4 regions of the Rhizobium sp. BK661 genome follow, and region 4 is predicted to be linked to each of the others. Evidence: predicted binding sites of a transcription regulator. Region 4 holds the regulator's gene; each other region holds the start of a gene.
The links. The regulator PhoB, encoded in region 4, activates phosphate uptake and scavenging genes when phosphate is short. The targets are predictions, from matches to a motif close to TGTCATNNANCTGTCAT.
Positions count from the first base shown of each region.

Region 1: FHX16_RS11295 (ceramide glucosyltransferase) is a predicted target of PhoB. The motif match lies at 3,015-3,031, and genes of this name have one in related genera.
Region 2: FHX16_RS03845 (inorganic phosphate transporter) is a predicted target of PhoB. The motif match lies at 3,870-3,886, and genes of this name have one in related genera.
Region 3: FHX16_RS07415 (DUF2794 domain-containing protein) is a predicted target of PhoB. The motif match lies at 3,938-3,954, and genes of this name have one in related genera.

Region 1 covers NZ_JANTYT010000004.1:123,432-129,331, reverse strand. The annotation lists gene FHX16_RS11325 (hypothetical protein) at 1-92, shown strand, start outside; gene FHX16_RS11320 (entericidin) at 100-255, opposite strand; gene FHX16_RS11315 (LysR family transcriptional regulator) at 349-1,290, opposite strand; gene FHX16_RS11310 (hypothetical protein) at 1,363-1,524, shown strand; gene FHX16_RS11305 (class I SAM-dependent methyltransferase) at 1,607-2,419, shown strand; gene FHX16_RS11300 (hypothetical protein) at 2,800-2,931, shown strand; gene FHX16_RS11295 (ceramide glucosyltransferase) at 3,107-4,261, shown strand; gene FHX16_RS11290 (bifunctional diguanylate cyclase/phosphodiesterase) at 4,332-5,900, opposite strand, start outside.
Region 2 covers NZ_JANTYT010000001.1:784,331-790,230, forward strand. The annotation lists gene FHX16_RS03820 (PAS domain-containing sensor histidine kinase) at 1-39, opposite strand, end outside; gene FHX16_RS03825 (phasin) at 253-702, shown strand; tRNA gene FHX16_RS03830 (tRNA-His) at 830-906, shown strand; gene FHX16_RS03835 (aldo/keto reductase) at 1,121-2,110, shown strand; gene ppk2 (polyphosphate kinase 2) at 2,233-3,150, opposite strand; gene FHX16_RS03845 (inorganic phosphate transporter) at 3,209-3,820, opposite strand; gene FHX16_RS03850 (hypothetical protein) at 4,281-4,865, shown strand; gene FHX16_RS03855 (helix-turn-helix domain-containing protein) at 5,358-5,603, shown strand; gene FHX16_RS03860 (hypothetical protein) at 5,840-5,900, shown strand, end outside.
Region 3 covers NZ_JANTYT010000002.1:223,552-229,451, reverse strand. The annotation lists gene acnA (aconitate hydratase AcnA) at 1-2,639, shown strand, start outside; gene FHX16_RS07420 (thioredoxin family protein) at 2,873-3,610, shown strand; gene FHX16_RS07415 (DUF2794 domain-containing protein) at 3,977-4,378, shown strand; gene FHX16_RS07410 (GNAT family N-acetyltransferase) at 4,384-4,941, opposite strand; gene FHX16_RS07405 (Bax inhibitor-1/YccA family protein) at 5,048-5,776, opposite strand.
Region 4 covers NZ_JANTYT010000001.1:569,510-575,409, forward strand. The annotation lists gene pstA (phosphate ABC transporter permease PstA) at 1-736, shown strand, start outside; gene pstB (phosphate ABC transporter ATP-binding protein PstB) at 751-1,566, shown strand; gene phoU (phosphate signaling complex protein PhoU) at 1,610-2,323, shown strand; gene phoB (phosphate regulon transcriptional regulator PhoB) at 2,360-3,043, shown strand; gene FHX16_RS02780 (GcrA family cell cycle regulator) at 3,142-3,675, opposite strand; gene FHX16_RS02785 (aspartate aminotransferase family protein) at 4,103-5,299, shown strand; gene argF (ornithine carbamoyltransferase) at 5,343-5,900, shown strand, end outside.

The DNA of each region.
Region 1 (5,900 bases), on a different contig from region 4:
AATCAAGCCAGCATCCGGCTTACATGGCGTTCCGGACTGGGCTTTCGCGTTCCGGCGGGTTGGAAAACGCTTACCCGCCGGCTGCGATCTGAGGTCTTGTTACCTGGTGGCGGCGCGGCCGACCGAACGACCTGCATCCTGGGTCGCGTTCACCGCGTTTGCCGTATCCCGGCCAATACCGCGGATCGTGTTTCCACACGAGGAAAGTACGAGCAGAATTGCGAGGGCTGAGCCGATCTTGGCCATTATCGTCATTGCGAAATCCTTCTTTCTCAGTCGTCCGAGCGCGGGCGACTCCCGCCGCGCGAATTAAACCCCGGAGGAAGAAAAAAGGTCACCGCAAACTTGTCAAGCAGCAACAGCCTTGGCTTTTTCGGCAAAGGCAAAGCGGATGCTCTCGGCCACAGCGCGCATCGGGCCGTTCATCTGCGATGCAGTAAGCAGCCGGATGTCGAAGGAGCCGAGTTCGGGCAACCCTTCCTGCACGCCGAGGATCGTCATCTCGTCGGTGACATAGGAGCGCGGCAACGGCGCGATCGCGAGGTCGGAAACCACGGCCGCACGCTGCGCCATGGTGTGGCCACTGAGGAAAGCAACGCGATAGCCGCGCTTCATGCGCTCAAGTTGCGATATTGCCTCCGAGCGCCAGATGCAGCCATCCTCCCAGATCGAGATCGGCAGCGGCTCGCGACGGTGCGCCGTACCGCACTTGGCACCAGCCCATATCAGCCGCTCCCGAAACACGATCTCGCCATCCGTCGGCAAGGGGCGTGTCGCGCAGTTAATGAGTGCCAGGTCGAGGCGCTGCTCCTCCATCCGCTTCTTGAGGCCGATGCTCATGTCGATGGTGACATCGACCATGATGCTCGGGAAGCTTTCGGCGAAGCTTTTCAGAATGCTGGGCAGCAATCGCTCGCCGATATCTTCCGGCGCGCCAAGCCGAACCACACCGCTAAGCTCGGGCATGATGAAGCGCGAAACCGCCTCGTTCGACAGAGCGAGAATGTTGCGTGCGTAGGAGAGTAGCAGTTCGCCGTGCTGGGTCAGGCTGACCGAACGCGCATCACGAAGGAAAAGCGTCGCACCGAGCTGCTCCTCCAGCTTCTTGATCTGCATGGAGACAGCCGACGGCGTCCGATATACGGCTTCCGCGGCGGTCGAAAAATTGCCGGTCTCTGCGATGGCAACGAACGTCCTCAGGACGTCGTTATCAAGCAAAGGAATGGGACGGCGAAAGGGAATGCTCATCGTCACATCTTTCAATTTTTCTGAATTTGAATTCCATATCATTTTGTTTGATTGAAAGTCAACCCGACAGTACCCTTCGATCATGGCGGCTAAAACCGATGAAAGGAGGCCGCAATGAGCACTCTCAACGCAATCTTCGACATCTTCTACGCATTTAGAACGCGTCAGATCTCACGCCTGACACGCAATCGTACCCGAGATCAATTGGCGCGCCTGCCGAGACATCTGGCGGATGACCTCGATCTGCAAGCCTTGGGCATGACAGACCCTCGCTGAGCACTCGCTGGGCAACACCTTCAAAGACACCATGAAAGGTTCTAATATGCGCCCAGAGCGGTGGCTATGGAGCGCAACGATCATGGCTATAAATGATGCGTGTTTTCAAGGCGATATCCCTGCGGCTTACGACCGCTACATGGTACCGATCCTGTTCGACCCTTACGCGGCCGATCTGGCCCAGCGCCTGGCGTCGTTTCATCCGCACCGCGTTCTCGAGGTCGCCGCTGGGTCGGGCGCCCTTACGCGCGCAATATCGTCAGCGCTTCCGCACGCGGAAATCATCGCCACCGATTTGAACCAGGCGATGCTGGATGTCGCCGCACGGCGACACTCCGGAGGGCATGTCGTATGGCGCCAGGCCGACGCATTGAGCCTGCCCTTCCCCGATCAGACCTTTGATGCCGTCACCAGTCAGTTCGGCGTCATGTTCTTTCCCGACAAACACCGCGCCTATCACGAAATCCTTCGCGTGCTGAAGCCGAAAGGAACGTTTCTCTTCAACACGTGGGACACGGTCGAGAGCAACGATTTCGCAGCCGCCGTCAGGGCTGCAACAGACGCCGTGTTTCCGGGCGATCCGCCGGAATTCTTTCGACGGACGCCGCATGGCTATTTTGATGCCGAGACGATCCTATCCGAGCTCGAGCGCGCCGGTTTCCAGTCGGCGACCTTCGCAAAGGTCGAAAAGACGTCTCATGCATCCTCGGCACATGATGCAGCCACCGCCTTCTGCAGGGGCAGTCCGCTCCGCATGGAAATCGAAGCACGTCAGCCGAAGGTCGATGTCGTGGCACGCGTAGCGGAAGCGCTTGAGAAAACCTTCGGCAAGGGGCCGATCGAAGGGCGAATGTCGGCGTTTGTGTTCACCGCCGAGGCACCACGCCAAAACTAGCGGTGGGCGCGCCGAGAGGCAGCAGCCTGAACAATACCTTTGCGGTTCGGAACATCCGAACCGTAGCAACGTTCTTCCTGGGCAGCGCACCCTTTGTCGTTGCACTGACTGCGTTTCCCTCAACTGCAGTCACATAGGCCCGGCGCTGTCCAAACCAGCACCGGGCTTTGCTTGCGCCACCGGACACACCTTCACCCTTCGTATAATTCAGCAACACCTAATTTATAACTTGAAATCCCGGCTTCGGTCGCGATGATGCTTGCCGTCAGCTTAGGAGGGGATCGATGTCACAGTACCAGGAGACGCGGCGGTTCAAATGCACGGGTGACGCTGGAAATCCTTGCATCGTGATTGAGCAGATCAGGGTAGCGGATGAGACCATGTCCAGTCCCAGAACGGACTACATGACGGTAGACGGCGACGTCGCCAACCGCCTCGACAAGAAGCACTTCCTGATCCTGATGAAGGGCGAGATTGTCAAGGTTCAAAGGGCCCTGAGGAGAAAGCACTGAGTTCAGCGTTGGCAGCCGCTGGCATGACGCGCTAACAACTTGCTCCGATGCTCCTGTTAACTCCTCACAGAGCAACAGGCAGATGTCATCATCGCGTCATGTGACGATGATGTCTTAGCTCACCGGGCGCTGAGACTCGTTTTCATTCCGGCGCTGTTCACCGCTGGAATGACTGATGCTGTATATCATTGCCGTCGCCGGTGCCCTGTTGGCAGCCAATACCCTCAGCCTTGTTATCGCGGGATGGCGGATTCGATCCCGCCAAGACAAAACGCCAAGCGTTTCCGCCCGTCCGCCGGTCTCAATCGTGATACCCCTTCGCGGGGTGGAACAGTTCTCGCGGGAGACGCTCGAAAGTGCGCTGAGCCTGGATTGGCCCGACTACGAAATCATCTTCTGCGTTGCCGACAAGGCCGATCCGGTAATTGGCCTGGCTGAAGAGGCTCGCCGGGCGAAGCCGCTGACAAAGGCAACGGTCCTTGTTGGGGACGATCGCGTCAGCGCAAATCCGAAACTCAACAATTGTGTCAAGGGCTGGAACGCAGCGTCGCACGAATGGGTCGTGCTTGCCGATTCCAACGTTTTGATGCCCAGCGACTATCTCGCGCGCCTGATCGCTGCATGGCGGCCCGATAGTGGACTTGTCTGCTCGACGCCACTTGGCTCCCGCCCCACAGGGTTTTGGGCGGAGGTGGAATGTGCGTTTCTCAACACCCACCAGGCCCGTTGGCAATATGCAGGAGAGGCTCTTGGATTTGGCTTCGCGCAAGGCAAGAGCATGCTATGGCGAAAGAAGACCCTCAACTCCCACGGCGGCATCCAGGCACTTGGGGCTGAGATCGCAGAAGATGCCGCGGCCACCAAGCTGGTGAACCGAATGGGCCTCAAGGTGCATCTGGTTGGTGGGCCGTTCGAGCAGCCGTTAGGAAGAAGAACCTTTCGCGAGATATGGGCGCGACAATGCCGCTGGGCGCGGCTGAGACGCGTGACTTTCCCGCATTTCTTCGCCCCGGAGATCCTGTTGGGCGTGGTTCCGCCCCTATCACTGTGCGTGTGCGCCGCGTTCGTTGTCGGTGCCAGTCTTTCCACCACAACTGTCGCGGTTTTGTGCGCAGCCTACATACCGGAACTTCTTCTTGCGGCCCGCAAGAATTGGCATCTCTCACCGATATCGCTCGTTGCAATGGTGACGCGTGATATCTTGTTGCCCGCCATCTGGATCAGGAGCTGGTTGGCCGGAAGCTTCGATTGGCGCGGAAACAGGATGGTGATCGGATCACACGAGTCTCGCCTCGAAGCCGGCGTCGCTGAACCAATTGCCAGCCCCTAGCAATCAGGCCGCCCGCTCCCAGCAGCGGCGTCGTCACCTCAGACCTGAAAATTCTCGTGGCCGAGCCAACCTAACGCTTCGCCTGCAAGTCGATCACATTCGTTCCGACCATTCGGTCGAATGCGTCCTTGGTCATGGGCTTCGACAGGAGATATCCTTGCAGGTGATCGCAACCAAGTTCTTTCAGGATTGCCCGCTGCTCTTCGGTCTCAACGCCTTCAGCCGTTGTCTTCAAGCCTTTAGCCCGTGCCAGCCTTATCATCGCCTCGACAATGGCCCGATTGTCAGCCTCCTGGCTATCGAAGCCGTCCACGAAGCTCTTGTCGATCTTGATACGGTCGACGGCGACATATTGCAGGCGACCGAAGCTGGAAAAGCCCGTGCCAAAATCGTCCAGCGCAATGCGGACACCGACAGAGCGGAGGGCCGCGATGTTGCGCTGGCATTCCCCTGCACTATCGAGCAGCGTGCCCTCGGTTATTTCGATCTCCAGCCGCGCGGGATCAATCCTATGCTTGTTCAAGGCCGCGATGACCCTCAGCGCATACGCCTCGTTTCGCAACTCGAGAGGTGAGGCGTTGATCGCGATCTCCAGATCCGGCCACCGCTGCGCTGCCAGGCAGGCCTCCTCCAGAACAAGATCGCCCAACTGGGCGATGACGCCGCATTCTTCGGCGATGGGAATGAACACCTCCGGGGTTATAAGACCTCGTGCGGGGTGCTTCCATCGAAGGAGCGCCTCGGCGCCATACAAGGCTCCGTTCGGGGCAGCGTAGACGGGTTGAAAATACACCTCGAGATCTCTGCGATTCTGGACCGCCAGCCGCAAGTCGCATTCGAGTTCGCGCCGGTCTTGCACGAGGTCATCCATATGAGGACCAAAGATCGCAAAGCGGTTTCTGCCCGCAGCCTTTGCATTGTAGAGCGCGATGTCAGCCTTCCGCGTCAGGTCGGATGGATCAACATCACGTCCGACGCCGATCACGACGCCAATGCTCGCACCGATGCTGATTGGCGTTCCATTGATCTCGAATGGACGCCGCATGGAGTCGATGACTTGCTCACACAACCGCGAAACCTGGTCGCTCGTAACGTTGGTCACGACCGCGGTAAATTCATCCCCTCCGAGCCTACCCACGACGCTGCCCGGGAAAATCCCGCGTAACCTGTCAGCCACCAGCACCAGGAGACGATCGCCAACCGGGTGCCCCATCGTGTCGTTGACCTGCTTGAACCGATCAAGATCCATGAACAGAACCGCGTTCGACTGTGTCGTGGCAGATCCGGAGATGACCCTAGCCAAATGCTCGGCAAACCACGCCCGGTTCGCCAGTCCCGTAAGAGTGTCGTGGCGAGCGAGATGTTCAAGCGCGGCCCTGCTCTGCCGAAGTTTTCGGTTTCGCACACCAACCATGGCCCCCATCCCAGCCAGCGCGACGAACACCGATATGCCCACAGCGCCTAGGGCTGGGCGAACCGACTGCGCGACGGCTTCGCCTGGAGCAAACGGACGCCAGGAGAAGTATCCGAACTCTCTCCCATCGGCACTTCTCGTTGCGGCGAAAGATCGATCCTCCTCACTCGATTTCGCCCAGGCAAAGGTAAGGTCATCAAACTGGTATTCGCTCGACACCCTCGC
Region 2 (5,900 bases), 210 kb from region 4:
CACGGCGATGTCGATGAACGGATATTGGACTGCGGGCATGATCGAACCTTCAGCTTCGGTCATTCTGAAATTAATAGTCTATTAATAACGATAGGCCGGAATGGGGTCCAGAACAGCCCTCGGTTTTCGGCCGAAAAGGTTAACACGTTGTGCGACGCACAAAGATGTTGCAATGCACAAAAACTTGCGCTATATAATGAACATCTAACCTACGAGGCGATATCCATGCCGAGGCAAAAGGAGCACAAACCAATGGCGAGCATAAAGATGGACGACGTTTTTTCAATGTCGTCGTTTGATCCTTCCAAGTTCACTGAATCCTTCCGGGATTTCGCGGAAAAGGGCGCGCAGCAGTCGCGCGAAGCCTACGCGAAGATGAAGACCGCTGGCGAGGATGCGAGCAAGACGCTCGAAGCAACGGTTCAGACCGCCCAGGCCGGCGCCGTTGAAATCGGCCACAAGGCAATCGACGCTCTGCGCACGAACGCCGAAAACTCGCTGACGCACATGGAAGCTCTGCTTGCCGTCAAGTCGGTCGCCGAACTCGTCGAACTGCAGACCACCTTCCTGCGCAAGCAGGTCGAGCTGACGATCGAGCAGGCCAAGGCGATGCAGGAAACCTCCAAGCAGGTTGCCGAAAAGCTTGCCAAGCCTTCCAAGGAAGCTGCTGAAAAGGTCATGGCCTCCTTCAAGGCGGCCTGATTTTTCGAGACGACACACGAAGAGGCTGGACCATTTGTCCGGCCTTTTTGTATATTGGGGAGAGATAGGACTTGAATTAATTTCCAAGTCCTCGTATGTGACCCCCGTCGCGTCGGACGCGATTTGTGCGGTTGTAGCTCAGTTGGTTAGAGCGCAGGTTTGTGGCACCTGAGGTCGGAGGTTCGAGACCCCCCAACCGTACCATTCTCCCCCAAGAAAATTAGTTGCAGTACGCGGGTGGTGAAGAAGCCATCCTTATACGTCGCTCCGACGAGCGATGTCGCCTCGCCCGCCTTTCCGCGGCAGGTCCTTCACTCCGCACTCTCACTTTTTGCCTTGCACCCGAGCGCGATAAGGCTAGGTTCGCTACGAACAGCCGCCCGGCTGGTTTCTTATAAACATTCGTAGGAGATTCGTGATGGAGTATCGTCGTCTTGGCAAATCAGGCCTGAAAGTCAGCGAATTCTCCTTCGGATCTTGGGTCACCTTTGGCAAGCAGGTGGAGGGCGGCGATGCGGTCAGCCTGATGAAGCTCGCCTATGACAACGGTGTGAACTTCTTCGACAATGCCGAAGGCTATGAGAGTGGAAAATCCGAACGTGTCATGGGCGAAGCGCTCAAGACGCTCGGCTGGAGCCGCGATAGCTTCATCGTCTCCAGCAAGGTCTTCTGGGGTGGTGAGAAGCCGACGCAACGCGGGCTGTCGCGCAAGCACGTGACCGATGCCGCTCACGCCGCGCTGAAACGGCTGCAGGTCGAGTACCTGGACCTCTATTTCTGCCACCGGCCGGATATCGATACGCCGATCGAAGAGACGGTTCGGGCGATGCACGATCTCGTGGCGCAGGGGAAGATCCTCTACTGGGGAACCTCGGAATGGTCGGCGCAGCAGTTGACCGAAGCCTATGCCGTCGCGCGAGATCTTCGCATCACGCCGCCAACGATGGAGCAACCCCAATACAACATATTCGAGCGCCAGAAGGTGGAAGCCGAATATCGGCCACTTTACGATCTTCTGGGTCTCGGAACCACGATCTGGTCGCCGCTTGCGTCGGGCGTCCTCACCGGCAAATACAATGACGGTGTGCCGGCTGACAGCCGCATGAACCTTCCCGGATACGAGTGGCTGAAGGAGAAGCTATCGAGCGATGCAGGCCGCGCCCAGCTCGCAAAGGTCCGCGAGTTGGCGAAGCTTGCAGACGAGATCGGGATATCGATCACGCACCTGGCTCTGCTGTGGTGCCTGGCCAACAAGAACGTCTCGACCGTCATTCTTGGCGCATCGCGCACAAGTCAGTTGCAGGATAATCTTGCCGCCCTTTCGCATAGGGACAAATTGACGCCAGACGTGCTCGACCGGATCGACACAATCACCGGAAACAGACCGGCGGCGCCCCAGCGGTTCTAACTGCGCTAGACCCGCAGGGCCGCACGCGAGCCGACCGTCTTGCGACCGGCCGGAGCACTTGGCTGGATGCGTCGTCACGCGGAGGTCCTGTCTGGCGCGTAGCCCGTCAGACACAAGGCGGGTCAATACTTCGGGGGAACGTAGAGCTCCTGCGGCAGCACCTTGCGCTCGTAGTCGGGATTGAAGACTCGGTCGGGCAGCGTTATTTCCTCGTGCGGAACATCGCCATAAGGTATTTGCTGCAGCAGGTGATCGATGCAGTTCAGTCGCGCACGCTTCTTGTCGTTGCCTTCCACGATATGCCACGGCGCTTCGGGAATATTGGTGCGCGCGAAAGTCTCTTCCTTGGCCTTCGTATAGGCCTCCCAGCGGACGCGCGATTGCAGGTCCATCGGCGACAGCTTCCACTGCTTCAGGGGATCGTGAATGCGAACGAGGAAGCGCATCTGCTGCTCTTCGTCGGTGATCGAGAACCAGTACTTGACGAGCCGGATGCCGGAACGGACGAGCATGCGCTCGAATTCTGGAACGTCGTTGAAGAATTGATCGACCTGGTCCTCGGTCGCAAATCCCATGACGCGCTCAACGCCAGAGCGATTGTACCAGGAGCGATCGAAGAGGACGATTTCACCGCCGGCTGGCAAATGCGGCACGTAGCGCTGGAAGTACCACTGCGTCTTCTCGCGGTCGGAAGGGGCGGGCAAAGCGACGGTGCGGACGACACGCGGATTGAGGCGCTGCGTGATGCGTTTGATCACGCCGCCCTTTCCTGCGGAGTCGCGACCTTCGAAGATCACGACGACCTTCTCTTTGTTATAGACCACCCAATCCTGAAGCTTGATCAACTCCGCCTGCAGCGACAACAGCGCGCGGAAATAGTCGAGCCTCGGGATCGAGACCGGATGGGCGTTTCGATAGATCTTGCGGATTGCGTCGGAGAGTGCCGGTTCCGAGAGTTCCAGCTCATAATCCTCATCGAGGGTGTCGGCCAGTTCGGCCTCAAGCCAATCTGAATGTTCGGTGTCGGATTTGTTGTTCATGGACGTTCACCCTCAATGCGTTCGTGGCAAGGTTTGAAGTATGGTTGCCGAGCCGGCGTCAGAACAATTGGCGCAAGACGACAAACAAAAGAAAGGCGATCATGATCGAGGCAGGAAGTGTCAAAATCCACGCCATCAGCATGTTCCTGACCGTCGACCATTGCAGCCCCGAGCCGTTCGCGGCCATCGTCCCGGCCACACCGGACGATAGTACATGTGTCGTGGAAACCGGCAATCCCAGGTGATCGGCTGCACCGATCGTTGCCATTGCCACGACTTCGGCAGCGGCACCTTGGCCATAGGTCAAGTGCGTCTTGCCGATTTTCTCGCCGACCGTGACGACAATGCGCTTCCAGCCGACCATTGTGCCGAGCCCCCCAAGTTCCGCCGGCATCGACCGTGTGTAGATGACGGTCGCAACGGAGTTGGCCGTGTCATGAAAGCCGTTTACGAACTCGAAGCCGAGCGCAATGAGCAGCGCGATCCCAAGCAGAATCCAGGGAACGGCGGCGGCGCTGGTTAGCTCCGGGCCAAGCGCGTAGGCAACATAACCAAGTCCTGCAAGGAGCAGGATCAAGAAGACTGGGAGGAACCATCTTGCTGCGCTGCGTCCCTCCAGTGGGTGGCTCGCTCGATCGTGACGATGTTCTTCACCCTGAACTATTGTCATCTTTCGGCTCCTCTTGGGACTGGTCCTTAGTCGGGTCTATTCCCATAGAATGAAGCTCCTGTGACATCAGGCGCCCGGCCTGTGCATTGAGTGCAAAGAATTTCTCATCTTATACGTGCGGCTTTCCTTGAATTAGGCAAAGATACATTGCGATATCTCTACATGGACGCGGTTCAGCCACCTTCTCGCCGCCCTTTGTTCATTCTTTACTAATAAATCCATTGCCGGGGAACGGGGCACCAAAGAGGGATCACAGACTGTCGGAACGTTAATTCGCTCACTTGTAGATGCCGATCGATATCGGCGCCTGGTGCGATTTCCCGTGTCCTGACACTCAGACCTACCTGCGTTCCAACGCTGTGATCCAAAGAATGAAAGGTGCATAAGTATGGGATTTACTCTCCTTATTCAGACTCTCAGCCAAGATCCTGCAGTATCAATCAAGTCTGCATTGAGAATAGTGCATTTCATTGGGTTGGCACTCGGGCTTGGCGCCGCAACAGTGCTCGATCTTCTTGTGTTGCGGTTTTTGGTGAGAGGCAAGATCACCGAAGATCATTGGAAGGTCTTCAAGTTCGGCTCTAAAGTCGTTAACTGGGGCCTGATCCTGCTCTGGGCCACAGGACTTGGTTTTCTCACTTATTATGGTGCGTTCGATCCGGCGAAGCTGGGCAATGAGAAGATCTGGGCCAAGATGACCATCGTGCTCATCCTGACCGTCAACGGCGGCTTTATCCACTCCGTCATCCTTCCGCGCGTAAAGAAGCAGATCGGTCGTTCGATCATGGAAGGCCTGCCGTCGTCGCATCGCAGTGTGTTTATCGTCTCTGGTGCGATTTCGGCCGTCTCCTGGTACGTGCCGATGATGCTCGGCGCGCTGCCGCAACTCAACTTCGCGGTGCCGATGGGTACAATCCTGCTCGCCTACGCGGCCCTGCTGGGCTCGGCGATCTTGTTTGCCCACGCATTGCTGTTCGTCGTCCCGACCGGAAGCTCTGAGGACGCTTCTGAGGAAGACGTCGCTTTGTCCGCCAAGTTTGCGTGACAGCCACGTTGAGGCGCGTGATCTTCGGGCCACCCGCTACATGATCCCTTGACCTAGCGGTATCGTTGGATCCCACCTTTATCCGCTCGGCCTGGACTTGCTTCGGAAAATGCCTTGCCCCTTTTCGAAGCAAGTCCGGCCACGCATTGGTCTTTGCCGATGCGCCTAACCAGGAGCCTTGGCTCTTGTCTCATTTGCCCGATTTCGATCGCAATGATTCGTCCTCAAGCCGATGTGAATGCCTAAAAATAGGTGACAAATCGCCGCGTGCCGGCCGTTTTTTACATCGATGGCAGCGTGGATGAAGCGGGCGGGACTGTCAGGCAAATGTGCTTTGCTTACAAAGGACAATGGGGTTTTAGGACCCGGTTCGGCTTCCCGCTGGCGGGCTCTGGCCGATCACGAATTAACCATACTGCATTGCAAATCGTGATCGGGAGTGCCATTTTCCCGCCGGGGGCTAATTCAGAGTGATTTCAGAAGGAGACTTAAATGTCCATTTCGCTCAGCAATCTGGATGCATCCAAGGCTACCGCCGTTTCGGCCGTGAATGTAGCCGGTGCTGTACGTGCCGCTCGTGAGGCGGTCGGCTATAGCGTCGACGACCTCGCAGTAACCTGCGGTTTGGTTGTTAATGAGATTGAGGAAATCGAGAGCGGTGAGGATGCTGATCCCGCCAAGCTCAAGCGGATCGCCTCTGCACTGCAGGTGCCGGTCTCATCGTTTGTTCCGATGTGAACATAATCTCAGGGCCGGGCGGCATTTGCCGCCTGGCCTTGCCTGCCTTCAGGCACCTTAAAACGACCCTTAATCCTTCTTTAACTTTTCCCTCCGAACCGGCTGAACGCTTTTGCCCGCAAAGGGTAGTTTTACCGTCGCTGATTGTGCGGTGCGTTAGCAACTTCATAGCAAATCTCCCTCGAACGAGCCGAGCGCCACCGCGCTGCGGTGGTTTACTGTATCGGGGAGGTAGAATGAGCCGGGTACGCATTGGCGCCACGCGGATTGACTTGAACGAAATCATCAAGCGCGGTG
Region 3 (5,900 bases), on a different contig from region 4:
GTAAGGACTACGTCTACTACAGCCTGCCCAAGGCTGAGGTGAATGGCCTTCCGGGCGTTTCGAAGCTTCCCTATTCGATGAAGGTTTTGCTCGAGAACCTGCTTCGCTTCGAAGACGGTCAGTCGGTGACGAAGGAACACATCCTTGCTGTGGCCGAATGGCTGAACAACAAGGGCGCTGTCGAAAACGAAATCGCCTATCGTCCAGCGCGCGTGCTGATGCAGGACTTCACGGGCGTTCCCGCCGTCGTCGACCTCGCCGCGATGCGCGACGCGATGGTGTCGCTCGGTGGCGACCCAGAGAAGATCAACCCGCTGGTTCCCGTCGACCTCGTCATCGACCACTCGGTTATCGTCGACGAATTCGGTACGCCGCAAGCATTTGCCAAGAACGTCGAGCTGGAATACCAGCGCAACGGCGAGCGCTACCGCTTCCTGAAGTGGGGCCAGCAGGCGTTCAAGAACTTCCGCGTCGTTCCTCCGGGCACCGGCATCTGTCACCAGGTCAACCTCGAATATCTCGGCCAGACCGTCTGGACCAAGGAAGAGGACGGCGAGACGATTGCTTATCCGGATACCTGCGTAGGTACTGACTCGCACACGACGATGATCAACGGTCTCGGCGTTCTCGGCTGGGGCGTCGGCGGCATCGAAGCGGAAGCTGCCATGCTCGGCCAGCCGGTCTCGATGCTTCTGCCTGAAGTCATCGGCTTCAAACTCACCGGCAAGCTCAAGGAAGGCGTCACCGCGACCGATCTCGTGCTGATGGTCGTGCAGATGCTGCGCAAGAAGGGCGTTGTCTCGAAGTTTGTTGAATTCTTCGGCCCTGGCATGGACAACATGCCGCTCGCCGACCGCGCGACGATCGGCAACATGGGTCCGGAATACGGCGCGACCTGCGGCTTCTTCCCGGTTGACGGCGAAACCATCAACTACCTCAACATGTCCGGCCGCAGTAAGGACCGTATCGCTCTCGTCGAAGCCTACTCAAAGGCACAGGGCATGTGGCGCGAAGGCGATGGTTCGGACCTCGTCTTCACAGATACGCTGGAACTCGACCTCGGCGACGTTGTGCCTGCCATGGCCGGCCCGAAGCGTCCTGAAGGCCGTATCCCGCTCGAAAACATCGCTTCCGGTTTCGCCGGCTCGATGGACACCGATTACAAGAAGCCCGGTCAGCTCTCCAACCGCTACGCGGTCGAAGGCACCGACTTCGATCTCGGCCATGGCGACGTTGCGATTGCCGCAATCACCTCTTGCACCAACACCTCCAACCCGTCGGTTCTCATCGCTGCCGGCCTTCTCGCTCGCAACGCTGTTGCCAAGGGCCTGAAGACGAAGCCTTGGGTCAAGACGTCGCTGGCGCCCGGATCGCAGGTGGTTGGCGAATACCTCGCGAAGTCCGGCCTCCAGGCGGACCTCGACAAGCTCGGCTTCAACCTCGTCGGCTTCGGCTGCACGACCTGCATCGGTAACTCCGGCCCGCTGCCCGCGCCCATCTCGAAGACGATCAACGACAAGGGTCTGATCGTTTCAGGCGTTCTGTCGGGCAACCGCAACTTCGAAGGCCGTATTTCGCCCGACGTTCAGGCGAACTACCTGGCATCCCCGCCGCTCGTCGTTGCCTACGCGCTCGCAGGCTCGGTCCAGAAGGACCTCACCAAGGAGCCGATTGGCGAAGACCAGAACGGCAAGCCTGTCTACCTCAAGGACATCTGGCCGACCTCGCACGAAGTGCAGGACTTCATCCAGAAGTACGTCACTCGCGAACTTTACGAAACGAAGTACGCCGACGTCTTCAAGGGTGATGAAAACTGGCAGGCCGTCAAAGTGCCGGCCGGACAGACCTACGCCTGGGATGACAAGTCGACCTACGTGCAGAACCCGCCCTACTTTGTGGGCATGGGCAAGACCGGCTCGGGTATTTCGGACATCAAGGGTGCTCGCGTTCTCGGCCTTTTCGGCGACAAGATCACCACCGACCACATTTCGCCTGCCGGTTCGATCAAGGCTGCGTCTCCGGCCGGTGCTTACCTACTCGAGAACAATGTCGGCGTCGCTGACTTCAACCAGTACGGCACGCGTCGCGGCAACCATGAAGTCATGATGCGTGGCACGTTCGCCAATATCCGTATCCGCAACCACATGCTCGGCCCGAACGGCAAGGAAGGTGGCTACACCATCCACTATCCGTCGAAGGAAGAGGAATCGATCTATGACGCGGCTATGCAGTATAAGGCCGAGGGCGTTCCGCTCGTCATCTTTGCTGGCGTCGAGTACGGCAACGGCTCGTCCCGCGACTGGGCAGCGAAGGGCACCAACCTGCTTGGCGTGAAGGCGGTCATTGCACAGTCCTTCGAGCGTATTCACCGCTCGAACCTGGTCGGAATGGGCGTCATCCCATTCGTCTTCGAAGAGGGCACGACCTGGGCAAGCCTCGGCCTGAAGGGCGACGAAATCGTCAGCATCGAGGGCCTTGAGAACATCAAGCCGCGCGAAAAGAAGATTGCCAAGATTACCTACGGCGACGGCACCGTGAAGGAAGTTCCGCTGTTGTCGCGCGTCGATACGCTCGACGAAGTGATCTACCTCAACAACGGCGGCATCCTGCAGACGGTTCTGCGCGATCTCGCTGCCTGATTGTTAACAGACTTCCATGACAATGACCGCCGGAAAGAGATTTCCGGCGGTTTTCGTTTGAACGCGAGGCGGTAAATTCGCGCTCACGACGATGTGTTTCAGCTTGACTTCCTCGAAGCCTGTCTCACCCGTTCGTGACTTTCCGTTTCGATCGAGAACCACTATCTCTACGCTCAGATATCGGAACCTGCGGCGAAACTCGGCGGCAGGTACTGAAGAAAAAGGTGCAGTGAATGTCCGCGAGGTTTTTGATTTCTGTGGTTGCAGCTGTGGCGCTTGCCGGCCCGCTTTTTGCCCAGGATGCGCCGAAAGGTGTGGTCGAACTCTTCACCTCGCAGGGATGCTCTTCGTGTCCTCCAGCTGATGCGGTTTTTCGCAAGATCGTCGAGGCTGGCGGGGTTATTGCGCTCGCCTATCACGTCGACTACTGGAATTACATGGGCTGGGCCGACACGCTGAGTTCGAAGGAAAACACGGAGCGGCAGTATGGCTACGCGCAGACGATGGGTCGCGCCAATGTCTATACGCCGCAGGTCATCATCAACGGCCGCGACCATGTGGCCGGCGCTGACCTCGGTGCGATCAACAAGAAGATCGACGGCTATGCAGCCGAAGGGATGGGCCTTTCCGTGCCGGTGAAGGCCGAGATGCGCGGCGACCAACTCGAGATCAAGATCGGGGCAGGGCAAGGCAAGGCCAATGTCGTCATGGTCTATTTCAACCGTGAGAAGACCATCGACGTCGAGAAGGGCGAGAACAGCGGCCAGAAGATTGCCTACCTGAACAGCGTTGCCGATGTGGAGACGGTCGGTATGTGGGAAGGCAAGGAAACAAGCTTGACGCTGCCGGCAAGCGTGATGCAGAAGCCGGACCTCGAGGGCTGCGCGATTCTACTTCAATCCTCCACCGCCGATGGCAATCCATCCGCGATTCTCGGAGCGACGGTCGTCATGGCCGGGAAGAACATCTAGCCGTTTCATCTGCTTCTGTGGATGGAAAACGGGGCGGCCCGGCTGATCGTATTCGGGGCTGGGGTTAAGGTCGATACGGTCAGCCGGGCCCTTTGGCGCGCTGGCGCCAAACTCACGCACGACCTTTTATGCCTATAAAATCAGGCAAAGATCATGCACGAATCGGGTGCGACGTAGGTCCGAACGGGCCCGCGGCGCAGTCGTGAGAGGGAATTTCCCTTGCAAATGAGGCGCTGTTTTGACTGAATTGCGGCGCTCGGGAGATTGCACAGAGTATGATTAATGTGACTGATCGCCTGCTTGCAATTTGTAAACGCTAAGGCAAACTGTCATTTACCTGTCACGAGTGGAGGCACCGGGAGACTGATGACAGATCAGCCGGATTTGCGGCGCGGCGAAAGCCGGTCAGCCGAGAGCAGTTCCTCAGTCGTCGTGGATCTCAAGGAATACAAGCAGAGCAAGGATCCCGCTCCGGTCACATTCCACCGGCGCGAACTCGATGCGATTCTCTGGATCTATGGCCGCATGGTCGGCGAGGGAGAGTGGCGGGACTATGCGATCGATCATCTGAAGGACCGCGCGGTCTTCTCGGTTTTCAAGCGATCGGGCGAAATGCCGCTCTTTCGCATTGAGAAGAATCCGAAGCTTGCAACCAAGCAGGGCGCCTACTCCGTTACCAACATCCACGGCGTCATCCTGAAGCGCGGGCACGAGTTACAGCAGGTCTTGAAGGTCTTCAACAAGGCTTTGAAGCTGGTCGAGAAGTAAGCGACTCAGGCTTTGAAGAGGGTGCCGGGATAGGTCGAAGCATCCGGGTCCGAGGCTGCGCCCTCGCCCAAGGCACGTTGCATGATCATCGTGTCGAGCCAGCGTCCGTGTTTGTAGCCTGTCGCTTTCAGGCGACCCGTATCCTCAAAACCCAACGCGCGATGCAGGGCAATTGATGCCGGATGTGCGCCACCGATGACGGCGGCCATCTGACGAAAGCCGAGATCGCTGCAGCGTTGAATAAGTTCGGTAAGCAGCAGTCTTCCGATTCCCCGGCCGCGTGCCTCAGGCCCAAGATAGATGGAATCCTCCACCATCCAACGATAGGCCGGTCGTGTACGGAAAGCCGAAGCATAGGCATAACCAAGCAGGTTGCCACCCTCGTCGATCGCGGCGATGTACGGATAGCCCTGACCCGTGATGGCGGAAAATCGCGCCGCCATCTCGTCCTGTTCGGGCGGGACGAGCTCATAGCTTGCGACACCATTCAGAACGGATTCTCGATAGATCGTCGTAATAGCAGTGAGGTCGGATGGGGAAGCGTCGCGGAGGGAGATGGGCATTCGGTCGGCCGGCGTTGACTAAAGGACCCCTCCAAAAATCATTCTGCGGACGACCTAGCAACAAAAAAGGCGGCCGAAGCCGCCTTTTTCGATATGCCTCTGTTCCTTACTTGCGGTTGCCCATGAACTGCAGGAGGAACATGAAGAGGTTGATGAAGTCGAGATACAGGGTCAGTGCGCCCATGATCGCCTTGCGGCCGGCAACATCTGCGCCGTCTGCTTCGTAGTACAGTTCCTTGATACGCTGCGTGTCGTAGGCGGTGAGGCCCGCAAAGATCAGCACGCCAATCACGGAGATCGCGAACTGCATGGCAGACGATGCCAGGAAGAGGTTCACGAGCGACGCGATAATCAGGCCGAAGAGACCCATCATCAGGAACGAGCCCATTGCAGAGAGATCACGCTTGGTCGTGTAACCATAGAGCGAAAGTGCACCGAAGGAAGCGGCCGTTACGAAGAACGTCTGCGTGATGCTCGACTGTGTGTAGACCAGAAAGATCGACGAAAGCGACAGGCCCACCAGCGCGGCGTAGACCCAGAAGGTCGTCTGCGCAGCGGCAACACTCATCCGGTTAATCCTGAAGCTCAGGAAGAACACGGCGGCCAGCGGTGCAAGAATGACCACCCAGCGCAGCGGCGATTGGAAAAGCAATACGCCAAACTGCGTCAGTTGGCCGTTCTGGACGGCGAAATTGAAGCCCAGATAGGCGGCTATACCCGTGATCGCCAGACCCAGCGCCATCAGGTTGTAGACCTTGAGCATATAGCTGCGTAGGCCCTGGTCGATCATCTCGCCAGTCTGTACGCGGCCTTGGTAATTACGAAGGTCAGCCATAGTTTCCTCTTACAAGCTCCGGTGTGGACACGGTGTCGGGCGCAAAAACCCGGGCGCCGCTGCGGAGCCCAGCATGCCTGCAGACAATATGAGCCTTTCGGCTTTCGCAAACAAGGCCCTTGCA
Region 4 (5,900 bases):
GCACAAGAAGTTCAACACCGGTCTCTTCGTCAACGGCAACTCCAGCCGTCCGGAGGCTGCGGGACTCGGCGTTGCGCTGATCGGTTCGCTCTACCTGATGTTGATCGTGCTCGCCCTCTCACTGCCGATCGGTGTCGCAGCTTCGATCTATCTCGAAGAGTTTGCGCCGAAGAACAAGCTGACCGACCTGATCGAGGTCAACATCAACAATCTCGCGGCTGTTCCCTCGATCGTCTACGGCCTGCTCGGTCTTGCCGTCTTCATCAACTTCGCAGGCCTGCCGCGTTCCGCGTCGCTGGTCGGCGGTCTGGTGCTGTCGCTGATGACCCTGCCGACGATCATCATCGCGACGCGCGCAGCGCTCCGCGCCGTGCCGCCGTCAATCCGCGCGGCTGCCCTTGGTCTCGGTGCCTCGAAGATGCAAATGGTGTTCCACCACGTCCTGCCGCTCGCGATGCCAGGCATCCTGACCGGCACGATCATTGGCCTGGCACATGCACTCGGCGAGACGGCTCCGCTGCTCTTGATCGGGATGGTCGCCTTCGTCGCCAACGCACCGGCAACGCCGATGGAGCCTTCGACAGCCCTGCCGGTCCAGGTCTACATGTGGGCCAACGAAGCCGAGCGTGCCTTCGTCGAGCGCACATCGGGTGCCATCATCGTCCTGCTCCTGTTCCTGGTCGTCATGAACTTCGGAGCCATTCTCTTGCGTCGTCGCTTTGAGCGCCGCTGGTAAACGGAGTAGACATTATGAACATGTTGACGGAAGCAGCAGTTGAGAAGGCGCTGGATCAGAAGATGAATACCGTTCCCTATAAGATGATCGGCCAGGACGTCTCGGTTTACTACGGCGAAAAGCGTGCGCTTTTCGATGTGAAGCTGAACATTCGCGAAAACACGGTGACAGCATTGATCGGCCCGTCCGGTTGCGGCAAGTCCACCTTCCTGCGCAGCCTGAACCGGATGAACGACACGATCGATGGTTGCCGCGTTACCGGCAAGATCACGCTCGATGGTGACGATATCTACGATCCGGATATCGATGTCGTGGAGCTCCGCGCTCGCGTCGGCATGGTGTTCCAGAAGCCGAACCCGTTCCCGAAGACGATCTATGAGAACGTCGCCTACGGCCCGCGCATCCATGGTCTTGCCAAGTCGAAGGCCGACATGGACCAGATCGTCGAGGTCAGCCTGCAGCGCGCCGGTCTGTGGAACGAGGTGAAAGATCGCGTTCATGAAGCCGGCACCGGCCTTTCCGGTGGTCAGCAGCAGCGTCTCTGCATCGCCCGCGCCGTTGCCGTCAGCCCGGAAGTGATCCTGATGGACGAGCCATGCTCGGCTCTCGATCCGATCGCCACGGCAAAGGTCGAGGAATTGATCCACGAGCTTCGCGAAAATTACACGATCGTCATCGTGACGCACTCGATGCAGCAGGCCGCCCGCGTTTCGCAGCGCACGGCCATGTTCCACCTCGGCAATCTCGTCGAGGAGAACGACACCGACAAGATGTTCACCAACCCGGACGACCCGCGCACCCAGGACTACATCATGGGTCGCTTCGGTTGATCGCCGACGACGGTAACACTCACGACATTCAAGGATGATCCCTATGGCATCGACACATATCTTTTCTGCGTATGACGATGATTTGAAGTTTCTGACGCGCCGTATCTCGGAAATGGGCGGCCTGGCCGAGCAGATGGTTTCGGATGCGGTTCGCGCCCTTGTCAACGGCGACACGGCCCTGGCCCAGAAGGTCATCTCCGACGACGTGATCCTCGATCACGCCGAACGCGAGGTTGGTGACAAGGCGATCGTTACCATCGCCCGTCGCCAGCCCATGGCCGCCGACCTTCGCGAGATCATGGGTTCGATCCGCATCGCCGCTGACCTTGAGCGCGTCGGCGATCTTGGCAAGAACACCGCCAAGCGCGTTATCGCCGTGCAGAGCGCCGGCGTCCCGCGCAAGCTTGCCCGCGGCCTTGAGCACCTCTCCGAACTGGCGCTCGTCCAGCTCAAGGAAGTCCTCGATGTCTATACGAGCCGCGCTGCCGACAAGGCAAAGTCGATCCGTGAGCGCGACGAGGAAATCGACGCGATGTACACCTCGCTGTTCCGCGAGATGCTCACCTACATGATGGAAGATCCGCGCAACATCACCAGCTGCACACATCTTCTGTTCTGCGCCAAGAACATCGAGCGTATCGGCGACCACGCCACCAACATTGCCGAGACAATCTACTACATGGCCACCGGTGCTCAGCCGGAAGGCGAACGTCCGAAGGACGATACCGCCAACACCGTCGGCGCTGTCACCGAATAATCCTTCCGCGACCGCGCCCCCAGGAGACCGAAACGAATGATTCCAAAAGTAGCAGTCGTTGAAGACGAGGAAGCACTGAGCGTGCTTCTCCGTTATAACCTTGAGGCTGAAGGTTTCGAGGTCGATACCATCCTGCGCGGCGACGAGGCCGAGATCCGGTTGCAGGAACGGACCCCGGACATCCTGATCCTCGATTGGATGCTGCCTGGCGTATCCGGCATCGAACTCTGCCGCCGCCTGCGTATGCGGCCGGAGACCGAGCGCCTGCCGATCATCATGCTGACGGCCCGCGGCGAGGAAAGCGAACGCGTTCGCGGCCTCTCCACCGGTGCCGACGATTACGTCGTCAAGCCGTTTTCGACGCCGGAGCTCGTTGCTCGCGTCAAGGCGATGCTTCGCCGCGCCAAACCGGAAGTGCTCTCCACGCTCCTGAAGTGCGGCGATATCGAGCTCGACCGCGAGACGCATCGCGTTCATCGCAAGAGCCGCGAAGTTCGCCTTGGTCCGACCGAGTTCCGGCTCCTCGAATTCCTCATGGCGTCCCCTGGCCGCGTCTTCTCGCGCTCGCAATTGCTCGATGGCGTCTGGGGTCATGACATCTATGTCGACGAACGCACCGTCGACGTCCATGTTGGTCGTCTGCGCAAGGCGCTGAACTTCTCCAACATGCAGGACGTCATCCGCACCGTTCGCGGCGCCGGATATTCAATGGAAGCCTAGGCTTTCCCCGGAAAGCCTGCGCGACTTTCATAAAATTTCACAAATGAAAAACGGGCCCGCGAGGGCCCGTTTTCTTTGGTCCTTATCCGGCTTCCGGGTCAAGCGACCCGGTTGGCGGCCTTACGGCGCTCGTTTACCGGCTGATAGGCCATGCGTTGATGGTACGTGCAATATGGGGAGTTGTCCGGGGACTCGCAGCCGCAGAAGTGGAAGTCGTCCTTCAGCGGATCGCCGACCGGCCACTTGCAGGTGCGTTCGGTCAGCTCCGTCAGGCCCAGGCGACGCGAAATCGGAACGACCACGTTTGCGGCCGGACGATAACGGACTTCCTCGATCGCATCGATCTCGATTTCTTCCTTGAGCATCGTCGCGCCCTGCTGGCGAGTGACGGTGCGCGTGGCGACGCGAGATGCATAGTTCGGAGCGCGCGGTGCGGATGTCGTGCGCTTGGGTGTCCGGACGGTCGTCGTCGAGCCTCCGGCCTTGGCACGGCCGGGCAAACTCAAACGGTGGACTTTGCCGATGACGGCATTACGGCTTACACCGCCAAGTTGTGCTGCAATCTGGCTGGCGCTCAGGCCTTCGGACCAAAGCTTCTTCAGTTTTTCAACGCGCTCGTCTGTCCAGTTCATGCCCCTGTCTCCGCCTTATTAGCGTTGGTGTAGGCAGAATCCTTCACCGTTGCCCCGGACGTATCCGAGGCAAGAAACGCTTGCTCGATTTTGGTGACTAGTTCCGCCGCATGCAGTCTAGTAATTGAGTTTTAACCTAGTGTGAGGCTGACTCCGTGACAAGAGTCGGTTGAATCCCGGCGAATCGAATTTGGAGTTTTCCCCAACTTGCTGGACGGCAGAGTCATTTCTGCAACATTAGTTGTTGATAGGTCGGACGCCTCGGGATGGCAGCTTGACGCATGCAGCAAAAGCTCAGTTTTGTTGACATTGCAGTGCGAAAAGTAAATAGTGCTGCTCGCCGCCGAAAGGCGGCATTTTTAATTTTCAGGCCCGCCTTCCTTAGCCGGAGTCCGGCCGCTGATGATCAATGACAGGAGATCGCGCTATGGCTGAAGCCGCGCTTTACGATACCTACTCTCGTGCCCCCTTGCGGTTCGAGCGAGGCGAGGGCGTGTGGCTGATCAGCGAAACGGGCGAGCGATATCTTGACTTCGGTGCGGGCGTGGCCGTCACCTCCGTTGGCCATGGTCATCCGCATGTCGTCGGCGCCCTGAAGGAGCAGGCCGACAAGGTTTGGCACCTTTCCAACATTTATGAGATTCCGGGCCAGGAAACGCTCGCGAAGCGTCTGACCGATGCGACGTTCGCCGATAAGGTATTCTTCACGAACTCCGGCGCGGAAGCTTTGGAATGCGCGATCAAGACTGCGCGTCGCTATCAGTATTCCAAGGGCCACCCCGAGCGGTTCCATATCATCACCTTTGAAGGCGCCTTTCATGGACGAACGCTGGCGACCATCGCCGCTGGCGGCCAGGAGAAATATCTCGAAGGCTTCGGTCCCAAGGCGCCCGGTTTCGATCAGGTTCCCTTCGGCGATCTCGACGCCGTTCGTGCCGCCATCACGAGCGAAACAGCCGCGATCCTTATCGAGCCCATTCAGGGGGAAGGCGGCGTCCGGCCGGCGACCAACGAGTTCCTGAAGGCGCTCCGCGCAATCTGTGACGAGAACGGCCTCCTGCTAATCTACGACGAAGTGCAAACGGGTGTAGGACGTACCGGCAAGCTCTTTGCGCACGAGTGGTCTGGCGCCACGCCTGATATCATGGCGGTCGCCAAGGGCATTGGCGGCGGCTTCCCGCTCGGAGCCTGCCTCGCGACGGCAGAAGCCGCATCTGGGATGAAGGCCGGCACGCACGGCTCCACCTATGGCGGCAACCCGCTGGCTATGGCTGTCGGAAGTGCCGTGCTCGACGTGGTTCTCGCGGACGGCTTCCTGCAGCAGGTGCGCGACGTCTCGCTGGTCTTCCGCCAGGGGCTGGCCTCGCTCAAGGATCGCTATCCTGATATTATCGAGGATATCAGGGGCGAGGGACTGCTGCTCGGCGTCAAGGCCGCCGTACCATCCTCGGAACTGCTGCAGGCGATCCGTGACGCTCATCTGCTCGGCGTTCCCGCTGGCGACAACGTCATTCGTCTTCTGCCCCCTCTGGTCGTCACGGCTGACGAAGCCCGCGAGGGCCTTGCCCGCCTTGAACGCGCCGCTGAAAGCCTGCGCGCTTCGAAGGCAAAGAAGACGGCTTGAATGGATAAAGCCTGCCGAAAGGCGGGCGTGATAGGTAAAGACGATGGCATCCCCCAAACACTTTCTCGATCTCTCCGCCGTCGCGGCATCTGACCTGCGGCTCATCATGAACGACGCGATGTCCCGCAAGGTGGCCTTCAAAGCCGGCCAGGGTGACAAGCCGCTCGCCGGCAAGATGCTGGCGATGATCTTCGAGAAGCCCTCGACCCGAACCCGCGTGTCTTTCGATGTTGGCATGCGCCAGCTTGGCGGAGAGACGCTGTTCCTGTCGGGTACCGAAATGCAGCTCGGCCGCGCCGAGACGATCGGCGATACGGCGAAGGTGCTGTCGCGCTATGTCGATGCGATCATGATCCGGACGACCGATCACGGTCGCATGCTGGAGCTTGCCGAACACGCGACTGTTCCGGTTATCAACGCGCTGACCGACGACACGCATCCCTGCCAGATCATGGCCGACATCATGACCTTCGAGGAGCATCGCGGCCCCATCAAAGGCAAGACGATCGCCTGGACCGGTGACGGCAACAACGTGCTGCATTCGTTGGTCGAGGGGGCTGCCCGTTTCGGCTATCGAATGAATATGGCGGTGCCCCTTGGT